DNA from 4 places in the Paraburkholderia sp. BL23I1N1 genome. Region 3 is predicted to be linked to each of the others. Evidence: riboswitches for the same ligand, from Rfam matches in the RefSeq annotation. Region 3 holds a riboswitch; each other region holds the start of a gene.
What was found. A riboswitch is a leader RNA that binds a small molecule or an ion and turns the genes downstream of it on or off. The one in region 3 is predicted to bind cobalamin.

Region 1 (4,562 bases), 2.1 Mb from region 3:
GGGACTTCTGATACGTCTGCATGCATTGCATGTATTCGGCCGCGTTTGCACCGAACGCGACCATAAGCAGCATGAATGCGGCCAGCAGGCGGGCCGCCATGCCCGCCGGTCCCTCATTGATTCTTTTGTTTTTCATAGTCATCCTTATTGGTTGTACTTGTTTGAAGCCCAAGCACCCTATAAGGAGCATTCCATCGTCGCTATCCGACAATTCCTAAAATTACATTTTCCCTGTGTCTGTACAAACGTTACTGTCACGCCCCTTACGCAGTCCGTAGGGATTTACGAAAGAGCTCGTCAGTCATCAACGCATCGCAGTGAAAAAAACTGGAACGTCAGACGCTGGATACCCGTACGTGAAGTAATTGGACGCTGGCACCCAAACCAAGGCAGATTGGAAGGGAAGAGAAGGGCCGCGTAGAGCGTCGCCCGAAAGGGAGATGAGTAGCGCAAGAAAGCGCTACGAGATTAATCGCAATACCAAGTGCGATTTCAAAAATCAGCCCCGTCAAAAACCGGGCCAAACCTCACCGGCTAGCCGTCCGAACGGCGGCCGCAAAGTTATCCCCAGTTTTTGTTCGCAAGCCTGTGGATAACATTCTGGCAAGCACGCCAAGTACTTGATGTATTTGGTTTCTGTTGCGCTGCACGTCGGCGTGACCGCATGAACGGTCACGCCTCACGCGCCAAAAAGTAAAAGGCTTCGCGGCAACCTACGCCGCCTCACCTCTCACATCAAAGATAAGCAGACTTCGCCACACCACGTTCCGCGGAAGCCATCAGTTTGCTCCGCTCAACCATAGCGCCAAACAGCAGCCCAATGGTCGTCCACATAATCACCTGCATCCCGATCGCGGCAACGCGGAACTTCCACAACAGTACCGCCGGGAAGGCCGCCGGCACTTCGTTGATCACGGGCATCGACAGTTGCACGGCCGCAATGATCACGACAAACAGCACACCGGCCACGATCGAGCCATTCCACGCACCCAGTTTCAATGCAGCGCGGCGCCGCACCTTCAGGGAGAACACCATCGCAGCGATTGAGATTGCGATCATCAGGAAGAATAAGCCGGTCCGCATCCCGATCGTCTCCGGGTCGCCCACCGAGGGTGGATTCGCCGGATATTTGATGTTTGGAACGATCACCAGCGTGATAAACGCGCCAAGCGCCAGCCATGCGGACAAGGCGCGCGCACTCAATGCGCCGACGCGGCCGTACGCAAACGCGAACACCAATGAGAACAGCCCACCGAACGCGGCGCCATACGTCACGACGCCCGTCAACAATCCCAAGCCCGCTTGCGTGCCGCGGCTCACCAGTTCGGGTTCGGGCGCGTCGCCTTTGGCGGCATCGGCCTTTTCCTCGAAAGAGATCGCCTGATCAACCTGCGGTTCGCCCACCAATTTGGCGAAGCCGAACGTGAGCAACCCCGCGGCGATGCCTGCAAGCATCCCGCGTACCAACAATTTACCAACCATGTTCGACTCCGTTAGTGGCAGGGAAAGCCGAGCAGATGGCGGCCGTCGTGCACGAATTCGTGCACATACATGCCAGGCACCAGAGACGTGGCGCCTTCTTCGGCACCCACGAAATAAATCGCGAGCAACAGCAGCAAACCGCCGAACACGATCCAGGGCAGCAGTTCACGCAGCGGAATCGGCGTGGGTTGGGCGACAGGCTGAGTCGCGGAATCGAAAACAGCGTTGGACATAATGGACATCTCCTGGGGGTAACGCGCCCCGATAGTCGATTGAAGAGGGATGGTGCAAAGCTCAGGTCTGGCTTTCGGCTTGTAAATACCGATTACAGTGGCGCGACCGCGCCGGGCTCTCACCGGCTTCCGTGCTTCGCAGTGTCGCTATTCTACGCGCTAAACTTTGCCTCCCGGCAAGGCAAAGCATGGTCGCACGCCTCCTGCTTCAGTCCGGCCTTTATGATGGAATCAACTGAATGGACACACGGCTGTTACTGATCAGCCACGCATCGACCGCGGCGATGCGGGCGGCACGCTTCCCCGCCGACGATCCGCTCGACGCACGCGGCCTCGCCGAAGCAGGCGCCGCGCGTGCGCGTCTGTCGATTCCGGACGACGCGGCGGCTTTCGTCAGCCCTGCGGTTTGCGCACGTGAGACGGCGTCGGCCTTGGGCCTCGTTGCAACCGTCCACGAGGAGCTGGCAGATATGGACTACGGTCGATGGCATGGCCGCCGCCTCGCCGATCTCGCCGTCGAAGCGCCGCAAGACCTCGCCGCATGGACGCACGATCCCGACGCTGCCGCGCATGGCGGCGAGTCATTCACTCGACTCGTGAAGCGGATAGGACAGTGGCTCGATACGTTGAGCGGCGTGCCAACTCGTACAACGCAAAATATCGTCGCCGCCACGCACGCGCCGGTAATCAGGGCCGCCATTGTTCATGCACTCGGAGCGTTGCCGGCCGTGTTTCCGCGCATCGAGATCGCACCACTCTCGGTGGTCGAGTTGCGACGCTCGCAACGCGGCTGGACATGGTGGCCGGCGTCACGGTAACGGCGGCCGCGATGTCTGCCGCACCCGACCAACAACGCCTCACTCATTGCTCACATCCCCGGGTGTCAAATATCGCCGACAGCGCACAGACCGACGTCAGCATGCGCGCGCCGTCATGGCCCACACCCGGCACGATATGAAAGCTCTGCTTCAGCCCTTCCGGATGACGCGCCTGGATATACCGGTAATACGCTTCCGCACGCGCGTCGCGCTGCGGACCCTGCGCTTCGGCAGCACAGGTTCTATCGAGGGCGCTTTGCTGCGGATCGTCGTCCGCGCCACCGACCAGGTTGTCGATCCGTCGCGACACATACGTCGCTTCGAGTTGCGCGGGCGAGCGGTCGTCGAGGTACAAAGGCCGATTGTCCATGCCGTATTTCCATTGATTGAAGCCAACGCATTGCGCGGCGTCGAACGGCGCCGCCACGCCTTGCGCATTCGGCCGTTGCGCATCGAAATACGCATACGTCAACGGGCTCGCCACCACGTAGCGCACGTCGATGCCTTCACTAGTCAGCACGTCGATGTTGCGCGCCGCCACAGCGTAACGCTGCACTACCTGTCCGCCGCCCGAATGTCCCGCGAACACAACGTGCTGCAGATTCGGAAACTGCTTGCGATCCGCGAGGCGCGTAACAATCGCGTCCAGCACTTCGTATGAACTGATGGGCAGCGGTGCCCGCGCCGCTTCGCCGCCCATCCACGCGTCGCCCTTCCAGCGCAGCAGATCGGCCGGTTCGTGATGCTCGCGTGTGTCGAGCGTGGCGAGGAACTGTGGCGCGATCAGGAGCGTGCTGTCGGGGTCCACGTGAGCGGCGTCGCGTGCATTCTGCGCAGTGCGGAAGTACACGTCCGCGTTGCGCAATTTGCCGTGAATCACGATCACCGCACGCGTCACCTGCGGTTGCGCGACGTTCCAATCCTTCGAGAGATACAGCGGGAATTCAGCTTGCCCTTGCGGCGTGTCGATCGCGAACCGTATATCCGAGATCGTCGCCACCGGTTTCAGATGAGACTCGTGGGCATCGTGGGTATGCACCGCGAATGCCGATTGCGCTAGCAATGCCAACATAGCGGCACCGGCTACCGCGCACCCCATCGCCAAACGTCGTGAAAGATTGAATGTCATGCAGGCCGCTCCTGATCACGGTGCTCTATCTTGAACGCGGCGCATTGCCGAATCCGTCGTTGAAGAGCATCGAAGCTCAAAACCGGCGGCGAAGGCCAAGCGTCACGCGTTGTTCAACATCGATGTTGTCACATTGCAGCGGCAGGCTGCTGCAAAGCCCATCCGCACAAAACTCACAATTCAATAGTTTGCTAACGAATATTTTCGAAATACAATACCGGCCATGTCGAATCTCGATGCCTTGCGCCGCACCGTCAGCAGCACCCTGGTCGTCGCCGCCAGAAAATGGCGGCGCACGAGCCATGGCGTACTCGCGGCCTTTAACGTCTCCGAAGCGTGCGCCACGCCGCTACTCACCGCCAGCCGGATTGGCGAAGCGGTGCGGCAGGTCACGCTGGCCGATCACATCGGTATTGAAGGGCCCTCACTCGTGCGGCTGCTCGATCAACTGTGCGCGGCCGGCCTGATGCGCCGCGACGAAGATCCCGAAGACCGGCGCGCCAAGACCGTCGTACTCACCGACGAAGGCCGCGCCGTCACCGCGAAAATGGAAGGAGAGCTCAATACGTTGCGGGCGCAAGCTTTGAAAGGCATCTCGCGCAGCGATCTCGAAGCGACCCTGCGGGTGCTGGCCGCGTTCACGGCCGAAGCACCTGCGCCGCACAACGCCGGGGATGCCGAGTAAGCGCTTATGGTCTATCCCTCCATCCGCGACTGGTTGTTCTCCGTCAAGACGTTTGCCGCGGCGATGATCGCGCTCTACATCGGTCTTTCGCTCGAGCTGCCGCGCCCGTATTGGGCGATGGCCACCGTCTACATCGTATCGAATCCGTTTGTTGGCGCGACCCGCTCCAAGGCGCTTTATCGTGCGCTCGGCACCGCGCTCGGCGCGTCGGCCGC
Region 2 (4,562 bases), on a different contig from region 3:
GTAGCCGAACGCGCGACTCGTCAGCGTGGGCGTCAGCACATCGTGCACCGGTCCGGCATATGCGCCGCCGTTGCCGTCGAGCAGCAGCGCATGCGTCGCGAAGCGGCGCGCGAGGTTCAAATCGTGGCACGAAAACATCACTGTACGCCGAGGCTCGTGCGTCCAGGCAGTCAGCGCCTCCAGGCAGTCGATCTGGTGGTGCAGGTCCAGATGCGAGAGCGGTTCGTCGAGCAGCAACAACGGCGCCTCCTGGCACAGTACCGCCGCCAGCGCCACGCGTTGACGTTCGCCGCCCGAGAGCGATAGCACGTCGCGCGCAGCAAATACGGCGAGGCCCAAACCGTCCAGCGCGGCATGCGCGGCAGCACGATCGGCCTCGCCCTCCCACCCCCAGCCGGTCAGATGCGGAAAGCGGTTCAGCATCACAATGTCGAGCACGCTCGCGCTGAAAGCGTCCGCTGCGCTTTGCGGCATCAGCGCGCGACGCTGTGCAAGCGGCAATGGCTGCCAGTCGGCAAGACGCACGCCGTCGAGTTCGACATGGCCCGCCGACGGTTGCGCCAGACCAGCGAGCGTCGATAACAAGGTCGTCTTGCCTGCGCCGTTCGGTCCGGCGATACACCAGATCTCGCCTGCGTAGAACGTATGCGTAAATGCGTCGAGCAAGGTACGCGTGCCCGCGCGCAAGGTCAGGCGTTGCGCGCTGAGCGCCGCATGCGGTGCGTTGTGTGCGTTCATCATCGGCGCCTGCGCAACAGCATCCACAGAAACACCGGCACGCCGACGATCGACGTGATCACGCCGACCGGCAATTGCGCCGGCGCAATCACGGTCCGTGCGATCAGGTCCGCGCCCATCACCGCGACACCACCGCCGAGCGCCGCGGCCGGCAGCAGCATGCGTTGATCGTTGCCGAACGCGAGCCGCAACATATGCGGCACCACGAGGCCGACAAAACCGACCGTGCCTGCCGTCGTCACCGCAGCAGCAGCGGCGAGTGACGCCACAAGATACACGCGCAAGCGCAGCGGCATCACGGCGACGCCAAGCGCCTGCGCAGCGGCGTCGCCTCGCAGCAGCACGTTCAGACGCGGCGCAGTGGGCACGATCGCCACGAGTACAACGACGAGCGCCGCGAGCGCCGCCCATGGCATCGTGCCGCCGTTCAGATCGCCGGTTAGCCAGAACAGCATGCCGCGCAGCCGGTTGTCCGGCGCGAGGTTGAGCAGCAACGTAATGACAGCGCCCCAACCGGCCGCGATCACCGCGCCGGTCAACAGCAAACGCGGCGACGTATCCTGCGGCTCGCCGCGCCACAACTCGCGGCGTGCGAGGCCGAGCACCAGCAGGATCGACACGAAGGCGCCGGCGAACGCGCTGGCGTCGACGATCCACCACGCGCAACCGGCGATCATCGCGACCAGCGCGAACGTCGCCGCGCCGCCCGACACACCTAATACGTAGGGTTCGGCCAACGGGTTGCGCAACAGCACTTGCAGCAACGCACCGGCGAGCGCAAGCAACGCGCCGCACGCGAAGCCGGCCAGCGCACGCGGCAACCGCAGCCTGCGCACGATCTCACCCGCAAGATCGGCGGACTCAACATGCGCCGCGTGCGACGGCAGCAGCGCCGCCATCACGCGGCCGGGTGCGAGCGACACGCTGCCGAGCGCAAGCGACGCCATCAGCACAGCCAGTGCGATTCCCGCGAGCGCGAGCCAGATCGCGGCCGCGCGCTTCGCGCTCATCACACGCATCATGGTCGTGGGCATCGGACTCGAGCCGCGGTTCATCGACGCGTTCTCATGCAGGGACGTTCGTCACTGCTGCTGCAACCAACCGTGACATACACACCGCGCCGCGGCGAGTTATACGAGTAGACCGTTTCATAGTCCTTGTTCAACAGGTTCTGGATCTGCGCGGCGACGTACCACGCCTTCGTGATCGTCGAAGCTCGGCGCGCGGAACGAATCCGAATAGCTTGCAGTCGCCTTCCAGTGCCCGGTGATGTCGAAGCCGTAGCCAAGATAGTAACTGTTCGCCCCGCCGAAATCGGAATACTGATCGCGCCGAACGTTGGCCTGAATCTGGTTGCGTGCGAAGCGCCCCGTATAACCGACAAAGCCCGAATCCATGTGCCGGTCGGGCGCCGCGAACGTATCCGAGTCGAGGCTCTGCTGCGTCTGCGTGTGATCGCTGCCGCAGCCCACTGAAAAATTGAAGCGCGACGGATGGTCGCCGCCGTCTTTCGTGAAGACCTGTACCACGCCGCCAATTGCACCGCAGCCGTATAACGCGGACACGTTGCCGTTTTCCACTTCGACGTGATCGATCTGGTCGAGCGGAATCTGCGCGACCAACGCCGCGCGCGCGATGGGGGACAGCATGGGATGACATTCCTGTGGATAGCATGCGCGGCCCGCTTCCCCGCGGGCCGACGCGTAACGAGGCACCCGCGCTGTTTTACGTTTGCGTGCGGACGAGCCTCTCCCTCTGGCCGGTATCCGGGCTGACGACACATCGATCCCGCCTTCCCACGCGTGACGCGCAGTGGCACACTCGCGTGTTCAGCTTCAAACACGCGATCGGGATCGACCTGCATGACGAATGCGGTCGCTTACCGTTGCGGGGGCAGCGCAGGTTCGCGCGTTCAGGCGAGGCGCGCCCTGCTTCCCGTTTAACTGCACGCACTGTGGAAAAGTGCGCGCGGGCACCAGAGTGCGTGCAGTTTAGGAGCGGCATTCGGGTCCGTCAAGAATGGTTAATCCGTGCGCAATCTGTTCTGTTAAGTGCAGGTTATTGTCCGATGCGCGGCTTGCTTTTCATCATATGGTCGATAAAAGCCTGCACATTGCGATGTTGTTACGTCTCGAAACGAGACAATTGTCGGAACCTGCGACATTCCGCGCTAAAATGCAATGTCTTTAGAGGACGCAGCAGATGCTCACCGAACTCGAATCACTTTCACAGAATATCGGCAAGCTGATTGCGATCAGCCAACGCCACAATGAAGCGCGGCTCGCGCTCGAAAATCTGCTCGCCCAAACGCGTGCGGAAGCAGAGGCCACGCGCACCGAGCTCGACTTGATGCGCGAGGAGCGCGATGCACTTCAAGCGGAACGCGACGCGCTGTCGGCCAAGATCGACGACGCACAGGTACGCCTGAATGCGATCCTCGAAAAGTTGCCGCGGGCCCGCGCGCACAACGAGCCGGACAATCAGCTCGATCTGCTCGAGGCCGCCCCGCATGAGGTCGAAGCGGAGAGCGACGTCACCCGCCATGGAGAAAATGCATGACCACCAAGCAGATCGAAGTATCGATTCTCGGCGTGCCCTATCGCCTCGCCTGCTCGCCGGAAACTGAAGGCGCGCTGCTTGAAGCGGTGGCACGTGTCGACGCCGAGATGTCGAAGATCCGCAATAGCAGCAACGTGCGCGGCACGGATCGCATTGCCGTCATGGCTGCGCTGTCGCTGGCATCGGAACTGCTTAAGCTGCAAACGAGCGTGCGACACGGAGAAGCATTTCCCGCAGAAGAAATCCGGCGTACAATGCACCAAATGAACGAACAACTGGGCACTGTGATTCAGCAGTACAGCACGCAGTAAGTACCCAGCTGTCTCGAACAATCTCAAGTGGCCGGTCCTGAGATCGGCTGCGAATTCAAGCGTAATGCATGAGCCAAGACTCATGCAAACGATTGAGTTCAATCGGTTTGACCTCCCTGCCTGGTTCGCCAAGGTCATATATTCCTTGAACCAATGCCATGTGCACGGTTGTGGAAATTTGTAGCACGGGTGTGCGCGTCACTCTGTCTGATGTACCCGAAGTGCTGCTAACTGCGACCAATTCTGAACCCCCGGTTCAGGATGCCGGCCTAGCGGCTAAGGCGGGGACCTTCTTCAAGACGGCATCGGACTTCGGTTCGGTGCCGTTTTTCTTTGGGCCTCGATTTTTCTTCTGTATTCTCAAACCTTTAACGTTCTCTTCGATTCATGCGCTACTGGCTAATGAAGTCCGAACCGGACGAAGCAAGCATCGACCATCTCGCCCAGGCACCGCAACACACGTTGCCGTGGACTGGCGTGCGCAACTATCAGGCACGCAATTTCATGCGCGACATGATGCAGGTCGGCGACGGCGTGCTGTTCTATCACTCGAGTTGCCCCGCGCCGGGCATCGCCGGGCTCGCGGAGGTATCGTCCACCGCCTATCCGGACCCGACCCAGTTCGACAAGAAAAGCCCCTACTACGACGCGAAATCGACGCAGGAAACGCCGCGCTGGCTACTCGTCGACGTGGTGTTCAAGAAGAAGATTCCGTTGATTCCGCTCGCCGCGCTGCGCGAGCATGAAGAATTGAAGGACATGCGCGTGCTCGTCAAAGGCAATCGCCTGTCGATCACGCCGGTGACCGAAGCCGAATGGCGCTTCATCACCAAACGTCTTGTTTGACGTTGCCTACGGACATGTGGAGCGTTGTTGCTTGAGTTATGCTCAAATCCGCGCGCGGATGAAGGCAAACGTTGAGCAAACGTCAAATTAGGGAACCAAGCCCAGGTT
Region 3 (4,562 bases):
GCGGCAGATGCTGTTGCGTGTCATGCAGATGCGCCTCGATGATGCTGAAGGCGTTGCCCTTTTTACCCTTTGCGACGAAATACGCGACCACGGGTGCCGCTTTCAACAATCGCAGCGCTTTCAGTGTGATGAGTTCAGGGTCGCCGGGGCCGACGCCCAGTCCGAACAAACGTCCTCGCACGGTCATTTACTCGACCTCCGTCGCCAGCGCATTCACCGCGGCGGCGGCCATCGCGCTGCCGCCGCGTCGACCGTGAACTACGACGTAGGGCACACCGCGGCTGTCTTCGGCAAGCATCGCTTTCGATTCGGCCGCGCCGACAAAACCGACCGGAAAACCGAGTATCAATGCGGGCCTCGGCGCGCCGGCATCGAGCATGTCGAGCAGATGAAAGAGGGCGGTCGGCGCGTTGCCGATCACGACGACGCTGCCGGCCAGATGCGGCCGCCACAATTCAAGCGCGGCCGCCGAGCGTGTATTGCCGAGTTCGCGCGCGAGCCCGGGCACGTCCTCATGCGTGAGCGTGCAGATCACCTCGTTGTTCGCGGGCAGCCGCGCGCGCGTGATGCCTTGCGCCACCATGCCGGCGTCGCACAGAATCGGCGCGCCTTGTGCCAGCGCTGTGCGGCCCGCAGCACCTGCGCCCGCGGAAAACTGAAGGTCTTCAATAACGTCGACCATGCCGCAGGCGTGGATCACGCGCACCGCGAGTTTCTCGAGGTCGGCGGGGATGCGCGAGAGATCGGCCTCCGCGCGTATCGTCGCGAAGGATTGGCGATAGATCTCCTGACCGTCGCGAATGTAATCAAGCATCTAAAGGGCTCCGGGCCGGGTGTGCCGAGTGTGCCAATTGGCCGAGCAGGTCGGCGGCCTGGTCGATCGTGAGTTGGCGCGCGACGCACGAGCCGAAATCCGGCTGGCCGTCGGGTCGATAAAGGTCGTAGATGCCGGGCGCCGCAGCCAGCAGCGTGTAGGGCGCGCAATGTGCGGCGGCGCATGAGCGCGGACAGCCGCTCAGATGGACGTCGATGCCGTCGGGCAAGCGCTCGGCTAGAAGCAGTGCGTCGGCTTTGGTATCGGCGAGGCCTTTTGCGCAGCCTGTGGAGCCGGCGCAGGCGATCAGGTGTGTTATGGGCTGCGCGGGATCGCAGGCAAGGCCCAGTGCGTTCATTTCGGCGAGCACGGCGGGCGCGTCATTGGCGGCGATATCGGGCAGCAATACGCTTTGCCAGGGCGTCATGCGCAGCGTGCCATTGCCTCGCTGTTGCGCGAGTGCGGCGAGGCCGCGCAAGCTTGCGGCGTCGAGGCGTCCGAGCGGCGGTTGGCCGCCTACGTGCAGCATGCCCACTACGCGTTGAGCGTGTGCGCCGAGTCGTAACGTGGCGTCGGCAGGCGTGCCGCGTTGCCAGCTTGCGAGCGACGTGTCGCGTGATAGCGGGAAATCGGCATACGTCTGAGCGTGCTGCAAAAGTGCGTCGACGGAATGCGTGGCAAGCAGATGACGCATGCGCGTGGCATCGGCGGCGGCCAGATCCAGGAACGTGTGCAAGAGCGCGCGAACAAGGACGGCGACTTGCGATGGCAGCACGGCTGCGAGGGCGCCGGTGCTATCCGTGCGAGGACGCTCGGTGGAGTCATGCGAGTCGGCGTATTCGGCATGCCGGAACGCATCGGTATCCGCATCCGCGTTCGCGCTTGCCACCCCAGGCGGACAACCCGCCAGACCAAACACAAATCGCGCACCGTCTCGCGCTTGCGTCGCCGCCAGCCAGACATCATGCGGATGATCGAGCCTGGCCAGGCGCTCGCCGCCGTCGAGCAATAGCGCGAATTTGGGCGATAGTGCCGCGAAACGCGCTTCGGTTTGTAGCAGGGTGAGCAGGTCGATGCTGAGCGGCCTTGTGTCGATGAGCGCAAATGGATCGCGCCCGGCAGTCGGGCTCGTCATCAGATTGCGCACATCGTCCGCAGCGGTCGCTGATAGCGGGCTAGGCGCTGTTTGTGTGGCCGGCGATGGTGTTTTTGAAGCATCCGCTGCACGCGTCGCCGGAACGGGTCCAAGACCCGCCTCGATCAGCGCCGCGATCAACGCCGTTTCATGCCCGCCGCGCACGCCACGCACCTGCAGATTCGCGCGATTCGTGAGTTCGATCACGCCGGCCGCATGCCGCTCGCTGACGTCGGCGATCACGCCAGCTTGCGCCGCGCTCAGCTCGCCGCCAGGCAATTTGATCCGGCAGATCCCGCCATCGCGCGCGGCGACGATGCGCAGCAACCCCGGACATGCCGAGGGCCGCAGCGCGAGGGCCGCGTCGGGCAAAACCGTGGAGGGCGAAGCTTGATTCAAGACGGACACCGGGTTGAGGGTCGCGCGACGGCCCGAGCGCCGCCCAGGCGGGCATTGCTGCGGCATCGGTACACCCCGCCCGATGTAGGCTGGCACGAACAGTCTGGCCGGCAGGTCTCCTGGCTGGCAGGTCAGCGTCCGCCGCGGCCTTCCCGGTCGAACCAGTGGCGCGGAGCGCAGGCGGACTCGCTGCATACAGTTGCGGGGGCAGCCACAGTGGCACTGTGTTCCCTCTTCGGCCCCGAAGGGCACCGGCGGCTGTATTATGCCTTTTTTCGAACAGCACAACGAGGCTGGACGCTTTGATCGGCGTGGCACAGCGCATTATTTGAAGATACAGAATGAGGATGGATGCATGCCGGCGTGGCTGACCGTGGTAGGCATAGGCGATGACGGCTTCGCCGGCTTGGGGAAGCCCGCGCGGCGTGCTTTGCTGGAGGCGTCGGTGGTGTACGGCGGTGAACGGCATCTGGCGATGCTGCCCGCACGTCTCGCCGCGCGCCGGGCGGCATGGCCGAGGCCGTTCGATCTCGCGCCTTTGCTGGCGGAGCGGAACGGGTCCGTCTGTGTGCTGGCGAGCGGTGACCCGATGCTGTTCGGTGTCGGCGCGACGCTGGCGCGGCAGTTGCCGGCAGGCGAGTTGCGGGTGCTGCCCGCGCCGTCGTCGTTGTCGTTGGCAGCCGCGCGGCTTGGCTGGCCGTTGCAGGATGTCGCCGCGGTTTCGCTGGTAGGACGGCCGTTGCCGACGCTGAATGCGCATTTGCACGACGGCGCGCGCGTCTTCGTGCTGAGCGCCGATGGGCGCACTCCCGCCGCGTTGGCCGAACTGCTGAATGCGCGCGCTTTCGGCGCGACCCGGATGACCGTGCTGGAACATTTGGGCGGCGATCTGGAGCGGTGTATCGACGGCCGTGCTGACCAATGGTCCGCGGGCGAGGTGGCGGCGCTGAACCTGATTGCGCTTGAATGCCGTGCCACGGAGGGCGCTCCGCGTCTGCCGCTGACTACCGGCTTGCCCGACGACGCCTTTCGCCACGACGGTCAGTTGACCAAACGCGACGTCCGCGCGATCACGCTGGCGCGCCTCGCGCCGACGCCTGGCGAACTGCTTTGGGATGTGGGCGCGGGCAGCGGCTCGATCGGCATCGAATGGATGCGCGCGCATCCGACTTGCCGCGCGATCGCGATCGAAGGGCACGCGGAGCGGCAGCGGTTCATCGAACACAATCGCGATGCGTTGGGCGTACCGGGTTTGCAGCTGGTGGCCGGCCGCGCGCCCGAGGCGCTGGAAGGATTGACGGCGCCGGATGCCGTGTTCATCGGCGGTGGCGTCACGGCGCCGGGCGTGCTCGACGCCTGCTGGGCGCGCCTGCGCGACGACGGGAGACTGGTCGCCAACGCGGTGACCTTGCAAGGCGAGGCGGCGCTCGCGGCGTGGCGGGAGCAGCACGGCGGCACGTTGACCCGCATCGCGCTGGCCGAGGCGCAGCCGCTCGGCGGCTTCGATACGTGGCGTCAGGCGTTGCCGATTACGCTGCTGGAGCTCACCAAGCGCGCCATATCTACCCCAGCCGACTCCCCCCAACCGTAATGCGCGACGAAACGCCCGAACAACCCGTCCCGCTGCGTAGCGGCTACACGACCGGCAGTTGCGCCACCGCGACGTCGCTCGCAGCCGCGCGTCTGTTGCTCGCGGGTATCGTTAGCGAGGTCGCGGAGATCGTGTTGCCGAAGTGCCAGCATGTACCCATGCCGCTGGTGTTCTGCCGCCTGACCGCCGACGGCGCAGAAGCCGGCACGGTGAAAGATGCTGGCGACGACCCCGACGTAACGCACGGCGCAATCGTATTCGCCCGCGTGCGCTTGATCGCCGAAGCCCGTGTGCAATTCCGTGCAGGACCGGGCGTCGGCACCGTGACGCGCGCGGGCCTCACGCTGCCGGTCGGCGAACCCGCGATCAATCCCATGCCGCGCAAGATGATGACCGAGCATTTGAGCGAGCTCGCGGCGGAGCATGGATACAGCGGCGGTTTCGAAGTGGCGATCGGTGTGGAAGGCGGCGAAGCGCTCGCATTGAAAACAATGAATCCACGCCTCGGTATTCTCGGCGGCTTGTCGATTCTCGGCACCACGGGCATCGTGCGGCCGTTTTCGTGCTCGGCCTATATCGCGTCGATTCATCAGGGCATCGACGTCGCGCGCGCGAACGGTTAC
Region 4 (4,562 bases), 1.3 Mb from region 3:
CGACGGTGCCTTTGTACGACAGATCGATACCCTGGATGTGGGCCCGCCCGATGTTCACGGGCAACTTGGTCGCAGCGTTGAAAGAGATGAGGTCATGGACCCTGGTGTCATAAACCGCGGCCGTGAAGGTGCCGAAAGACGTCGAGGCGTCCAGCGCGGCCTCAACCGTGTCGCTGCGCTCGGGTAACAGGTTCGGGTTCGAGTAGCCAGGATAGTACAGATCGTTGAACGTCGGCAGGCGGAATGCGTTGCCATACGAGAGTCGCGCCGTATACACCGGCGTGATGGCATAGGCCACGGCGACATTGCCTGTATTGACCGACTGGCCCTGAACAATCTCGTGGCGGCTCGCCAGGAACACCGTCAGTGCACCGAGCGTGGCTGACTGATGAAGTGAGACAGACGAATCGTTGCGTGCCGGCACGCCCTGAGGGATATCGACCGGCAGGAACGCTAGCTCACGGCTAAAGTCGTATGCGAGCTTCGTCTCCCCAGACAGCGGCAGACCGAACAGTGTCAGCCCGCGTTCCTGATGCGTTAGCGAGGTCGAGGTGCTGAAGCGCGTCGAGTCGATCTCATCGGTCGGGATAGTCGGATCGTTCGCGTAGACGAACTGGCGGTCCGTGGCGTAGCCCACCGACTGGTCAAACTGGGTGGACGGCGTAATGTCCAGATGAAACGCGAGGCCTGTTGTCAGCTGATGATCGAGCTGCCGGTCGGCACCACCTGCATTGTCGTAAGACAGATCGGACTTGTGGTACAGGGCGAACGTGGAGAGCGACCAATTGTCGTGCGTATAGCCGAGACGCGCATCCAGATCCTGGGCATGGTACGGGTTCCGGCCATCCTCGTGGCCATAGGCGTACGGCTGGGTCGCATCGATCCCCGCGGTGTTGTAGTCGTGCAAACCGAGCGAGTAGGTCAGTCCGGACAGTGCCGAGAGCGGACCTGTGGACGGGATACTGCCCGACGTGCGGATTTGTGTATCGAAGGTCTTGTTCGAGCCGCCGCCTACGGAGACCGTGGTCTGGTTCGGCTGATTGGACGCATGGTTGGTGAACAGCTGCACGACGCCGCCCATCGCATCCGCACCGAACGACGCGGCCGCCGGGCCTGAGATGACTTCGACGCGGTCGAACGCGGAGGTCGGCAGATCTGCCCACTCGGCCACCCCGGTGGTCACGGAACCGACCCGGATACCGTCGATAAACACGGCGACCTGATTACCCGATGAGCCCCGAATGCTGACCGAGGCGGTGGACCCTGGGCCGCCGTTTTGCGAAACGGTGACACCGGGTAGCGTGGCGAGGGCTTGCGTGATACTCGGGTCGGCTGGTGACAGGCGTTCGAGGTCGGTGCGCGTCAGGACCTGAGTCGTGGCGTAGCGTTGGTCGAACGATTGCGGCAGGTGTTGGGTGTCGCCCGTGACGAGAATATTCGGCAGCGTGGTTTCGGCCGGAACCTGCTCCGACTGCGGCAACGACGCGTCGTCTGCGGCGTGTGCAACCTGCCACGCCGAGACGGTCAGGGCAGAGGTGATGATGAAATGACGGAACTTCATGATTGAACGGCAGATCCTGAGGCTGGGGCTGTCGTTGCAACGGGCGACCGCATAGGCGGTGCTTGCACATCGGGACACCCCGCCCCGGTATGGCTGCGCAGACCTCGGTTTGATGGCAGGTCTCCTGGCTCGCGGGTCAACGTCACGTGCCGACCTTCCCGGGGATCCAGTGGTCATGAGTGGCACAGACTCGCCGCTTACAGTTGCGGGGGCAGCCGCAGACTCGGAGCATGACTGCTCGTACTGCGTTCCCTTTTGATCCCGGTGACGGGAACCATCAGCGCGAAGCGTACCGATGCGTAGTGGCTGCCGTCAACCACTACGATGTTAGACCTGTGATGCTTCAGACCCTTGTTCCGCGAGCCTTTGTCGCAAAGTTCCGGCGGCTGACACCATGTTGGTCAACGCGGCTTCGGTCTCGGCCCAGCCGCGGGTTTTCAGGCCGCAGTCGGGATTGACCCACAGTCGTTCAGCGGGAATGACCTCGCATGCCCGTTCGAGCAATCGCTGCATTGCTTCGACGCTCGGGACACGCGACGAATGCGTGTCGTATACGCCGGGTCCGATTCCGTTCGGATAGGCGAACTCGCCGAAACCGTCGAGCAGTTCCATCGATGAGCGCGATGTCTCGATTGTGATGACGTCCGCATCCAGCGCGGCGATCGACGGCAGAATGTCGTTGAACTCCGAGTAACACATATGGGTGTGAATCTGCGTGGCGTCGGAGACACCGCCCGCCGCAATCCGGAATGCCCGGGTCGCCCAATCGAGGTAAGCGGACCAGTCCGTCTTACGCAGTGGCAGCCCTTCACGGAATGCCGGCTCATCGATCTGGATGATGCGGATACCGGCTTTTTCGAGGTCCACGACTTCGTCGCGAATGACCAGAGCCAATTGGAGTGCGGTAGTCGAGCGCGGCTGGTCGTCACGAACAAATGACCACTCGAGCATGGTTACCGGCCCGGTCAGCACGCCTTTCACCAGCCTATTGGTCAAAGACTGCGCGTGACAGGCCGCATCCACAATCATGGGCTCGGGCCGGTAGATGTCGCCGTAAATAATCGGCGGCTTGACGCACTGCGAACCATAATTCTGAACCCACCCGCTTTCGGTGAGCGCGCATCCCCAGAGTTTGTCCGCAAAAAACTCGACCATGTCGTTGCGTTCGACTTCGCCGTGCACCAGTACGTCGAGTCCGAGTTCTTCCTGTCTTCGAACGACGGTCGCCGTTTCGGCGCGCATACGCTCCAGGTATTCAAGTGCGCGTATCTCACCCCGCCGATAGGCGGCACGAGCTTGCCGTATCGCCGGCGTCTGCGGGAATGAACCGATTGTCGTGGTGGGCAGAAGCGGCAGCTTGAGCGAGTGATGCTGCACACGACTTCGGTCGGTGAACGGACTCTTACGGCTGGCCATCGTGTCGGTGATTGCGGCGACACGTCGCTGGACCAATACATTGAATACCGCGCCTGAGCTGCTGCGCGAGTCGAGTGCAGTATCTGCCGCTGCGAGCGCTGACTCGGCCGCTGCCGGATCGTGGAGCGCGAGCGCAATCGTGCTGAGTTCATCAAGTTTTTCGGTTGCGAAGGCAAGCCACGACCGGAGTTCGGCATCAAGCCGCTTTTCGGAAGCGAGCGTGACTGGCACGTGGACAAGCGAGCAGGACGGTGCGATCCAAAGCCGTTCGCCGCGTTCCGCATGAAGGCTCGCTAGTGAACCCGCAATGGCACCCAGATCGGCGCGCCAGACGTTGCGTCCATCGACGACGCCGGCAGATAGGACCTTGTCCGCCGGAAGCGCAGAACGCCACGCCTCCAGCTGTTGCGGAGCCCTGACCAGATCGATATGCACACCGTGAACAGGCAGTTTTGCGACGGCCGGTGCGTGATCGGCGGCGGTGTCGAAATAGGTTGCCAGCAGCACCTTGACGCCCGAATCGCCCAGCACGTTATACACGGCGGAAAACGCCTCGAGCCAATCCGCTTCGAGATCGACACAGAGCGCCGGCTCGTCCAGTTGGACCCATTCGATACCTCGCGCTTTTAGCGTGTCGAGAATGCGCAGGTAGCGGATGACCAGCTTTGGCACCAGCGTTAGCCGGTCAAAGCCTGCAACACGGCTTTTGGATAGCCACAAATAGGTGATAGGTCCAATCAACACCGGCTTGACCGCATGATCCAGTGCGAGCGCCTCGTCGATTTCCTCGAAGAACCAGTCGACGCCGCCATTGAACGTGGTGTCGGGACCGAGTTCCGGCACAAGGTAGTGATAGTTGGTATCGAACCACTTGGTCATTTCCATGGCCGGCTGCGCCTTGTTGCCCCGCGCCAGTTCGTGATACTGGGCGAGCGACAGGGTCGCCGGCTGGAAACCGAATCGCTCAGGTAACGCGCCGAGCAGGGCGGTCAGGTTCAGCATCGGGTCGTACCACGCAAAATCGCCGACTGCGACGAAATCCAGCTTCGCAGCACGCTGCAATTCCCAGTGACGGGCGCGCAGTTCCTTTCCGACCCCACGCAAATAGGCATCGTCGGATTCTCCACGCCAGAAAGATTCCTGCGCGAACTTGAGTTCGCGATGCGCGCCGATGCGCGGAAAACCGGAGATGTGAGTGCGGGCCATGCGGAATCCTTGAGTGAATGCCGCGTAGTGTGCGAGTCACGGTATGATTCATCAAGCGACATGTTTTCATCATCATATGAGCCACATTCATATCAGGATCTTTCCCCCTTCTCTGTATTGTCATGGCCATTGCGGGCGGTGCCATGCTTGAACTGCGTCATCTTCGTTCGCTCATTGCGATCTCCGAATCCGACAAGCTGGTGACCGCCGCCGAGCGGGTCAATCTCAGCCAGTCCGCGCTGTCGCATCAGATCCGCGATATGGAGGCTCACTACGAGGTGTCCCTCTTCGAGCGTACGCGTCAAGGCCTGCGTTTTACGGCTGCTGGCGAGCGGCTACTTGCCCTGGCACGGGAAACAGTGGCTGCGGTTGCCACAGC

Region 1: linked by a shared signal. The riboswitch ahead of B0G76_RS15330 (CbtB domain-containing protein) and the one ahead of B0G76_RS25285 (oxidoreductase) in region 3 are both predicted to bind cobalamin.
Region 2: linked by a shared signal. The riboswitch ahead of B0G76_RS39105 (TonB-dependent receptor) and the one ahead of B0G76_RS25285 (oxidoreductase) in region 3 are both predicted to bind cobalamin.
Region 4: linked by a shared signal. The riboswitch ahead of B0G76_RS18950 (TonB-dependent receptor domain-containing protein) and the one ahead of B0G76_RS25285 (oxidoreductase) in region 3 are both predicted to bind cobalamin.

What each region holds. Positions count from the first base shown of each region.
Region 1 is NZ_RAPV01000001.1:3,292,296-3,296,857, forward strand. Features, by position in the region: gene B0G76_RS43800 (RHS repeat domain-containing protein) at 1-136, opposite strand, end outside; gene B0G76_RS15325 (CbtA family protein) at 736-1,482, opposite strand; gene B0G76_RS15330 (CbtB domain-containing protein) at 1,494-1,715, opposite strand; cobalamin riboswitch at 1,758-1,897, opposite strand; gene B0G76_RS15335 (histidine phosphatase family protein) at 1,955-2,533, shown strand; gene B0G76_RS15340 (alpha/beta hydrolase) at 2,577-3,662, opposite strand; gene B0G76_RS15345 (MarR family winged helix-turn-helix transcriptional regulator) at 3,886-4,347, shown strand; gene B0G76_RS15350 (FUSC family protein) at 4,354-4,562, shown strand, end outside.
Region 2 is NZ_RAPV01000002.1:1,435,175-1,439,736, reverse strand. Features, by position in the region: gene B0G76_RS39115 (ABC transporter ATP-binding protein) at 1-741, opposite strand, end outside; gene B0G76_RS39110 (FecCD family ABC transporter permease) at 738-1,772, opposite strand; partial or broken gene B0G76_RS39105 (TonB-dependent receptor) at 1,944-2,357, opposite strand; cobalamin riboswitch at 2,478-2,733, opposite strand; gene B0G76_RS39100 (ATPase) at 2,941-3,297, shown strand; gene B0G76_RS39095 (cell division protein ZapA) at 3,294-3,608, shown strand; RNA gene ssrS (6S RNA) at 3,719-3,900, shown strand; gene B0G76_RS39085 (EVE domain-containing protein) at 3,996-4,454, shown strand.
Region 3 is NZ_RAPV01000001.1:5,412,729-5,417,290, forward strand. Features, by position in the region: gene B0G76_RS25275 (precorrin-2 C(20)-methyltransferase) at 1-187, opposite strand, end outside; gene B0G76_RS25280 (precorrin-8X methylmutase) at 188-814, opposite strand; gene B0G76_RS25285 (oxidoreductase) at 807-2,357, opposite strand; cobalamin riboswitch at 2,440-2,619, opposite strand; gene cbiE (precorrin-6y C5,15-methyltransferase (decarboxylating) subunit CbiE) at 2,704-3,939, shown strand; gene B0G76_RS25295 (cobalt-precorrin-5B (C(1))-methyltransferase) at 3,939-4,562, shown strand, end outside.
Region 4 is NZ_RAPV01000001.1:4,065,312-4,069,873, forward strand. Features, by position in the region: gene B0G76_RS18950 (TonB-dependent receptor domain-containing protein) at 1-1,561, opposite strand, end outside; cobalamin riboswitch at 1,658-1,855, opposite strand; gene metE (5-methyltetrahydropteroyltriglutamate--homocysteine S-methyltransferase) at 1,889-4,183, opposite strand; gene B0G76_RS18960 (LysR family transcriptional regulator) at 4,327-4,562, shown strand, end outside.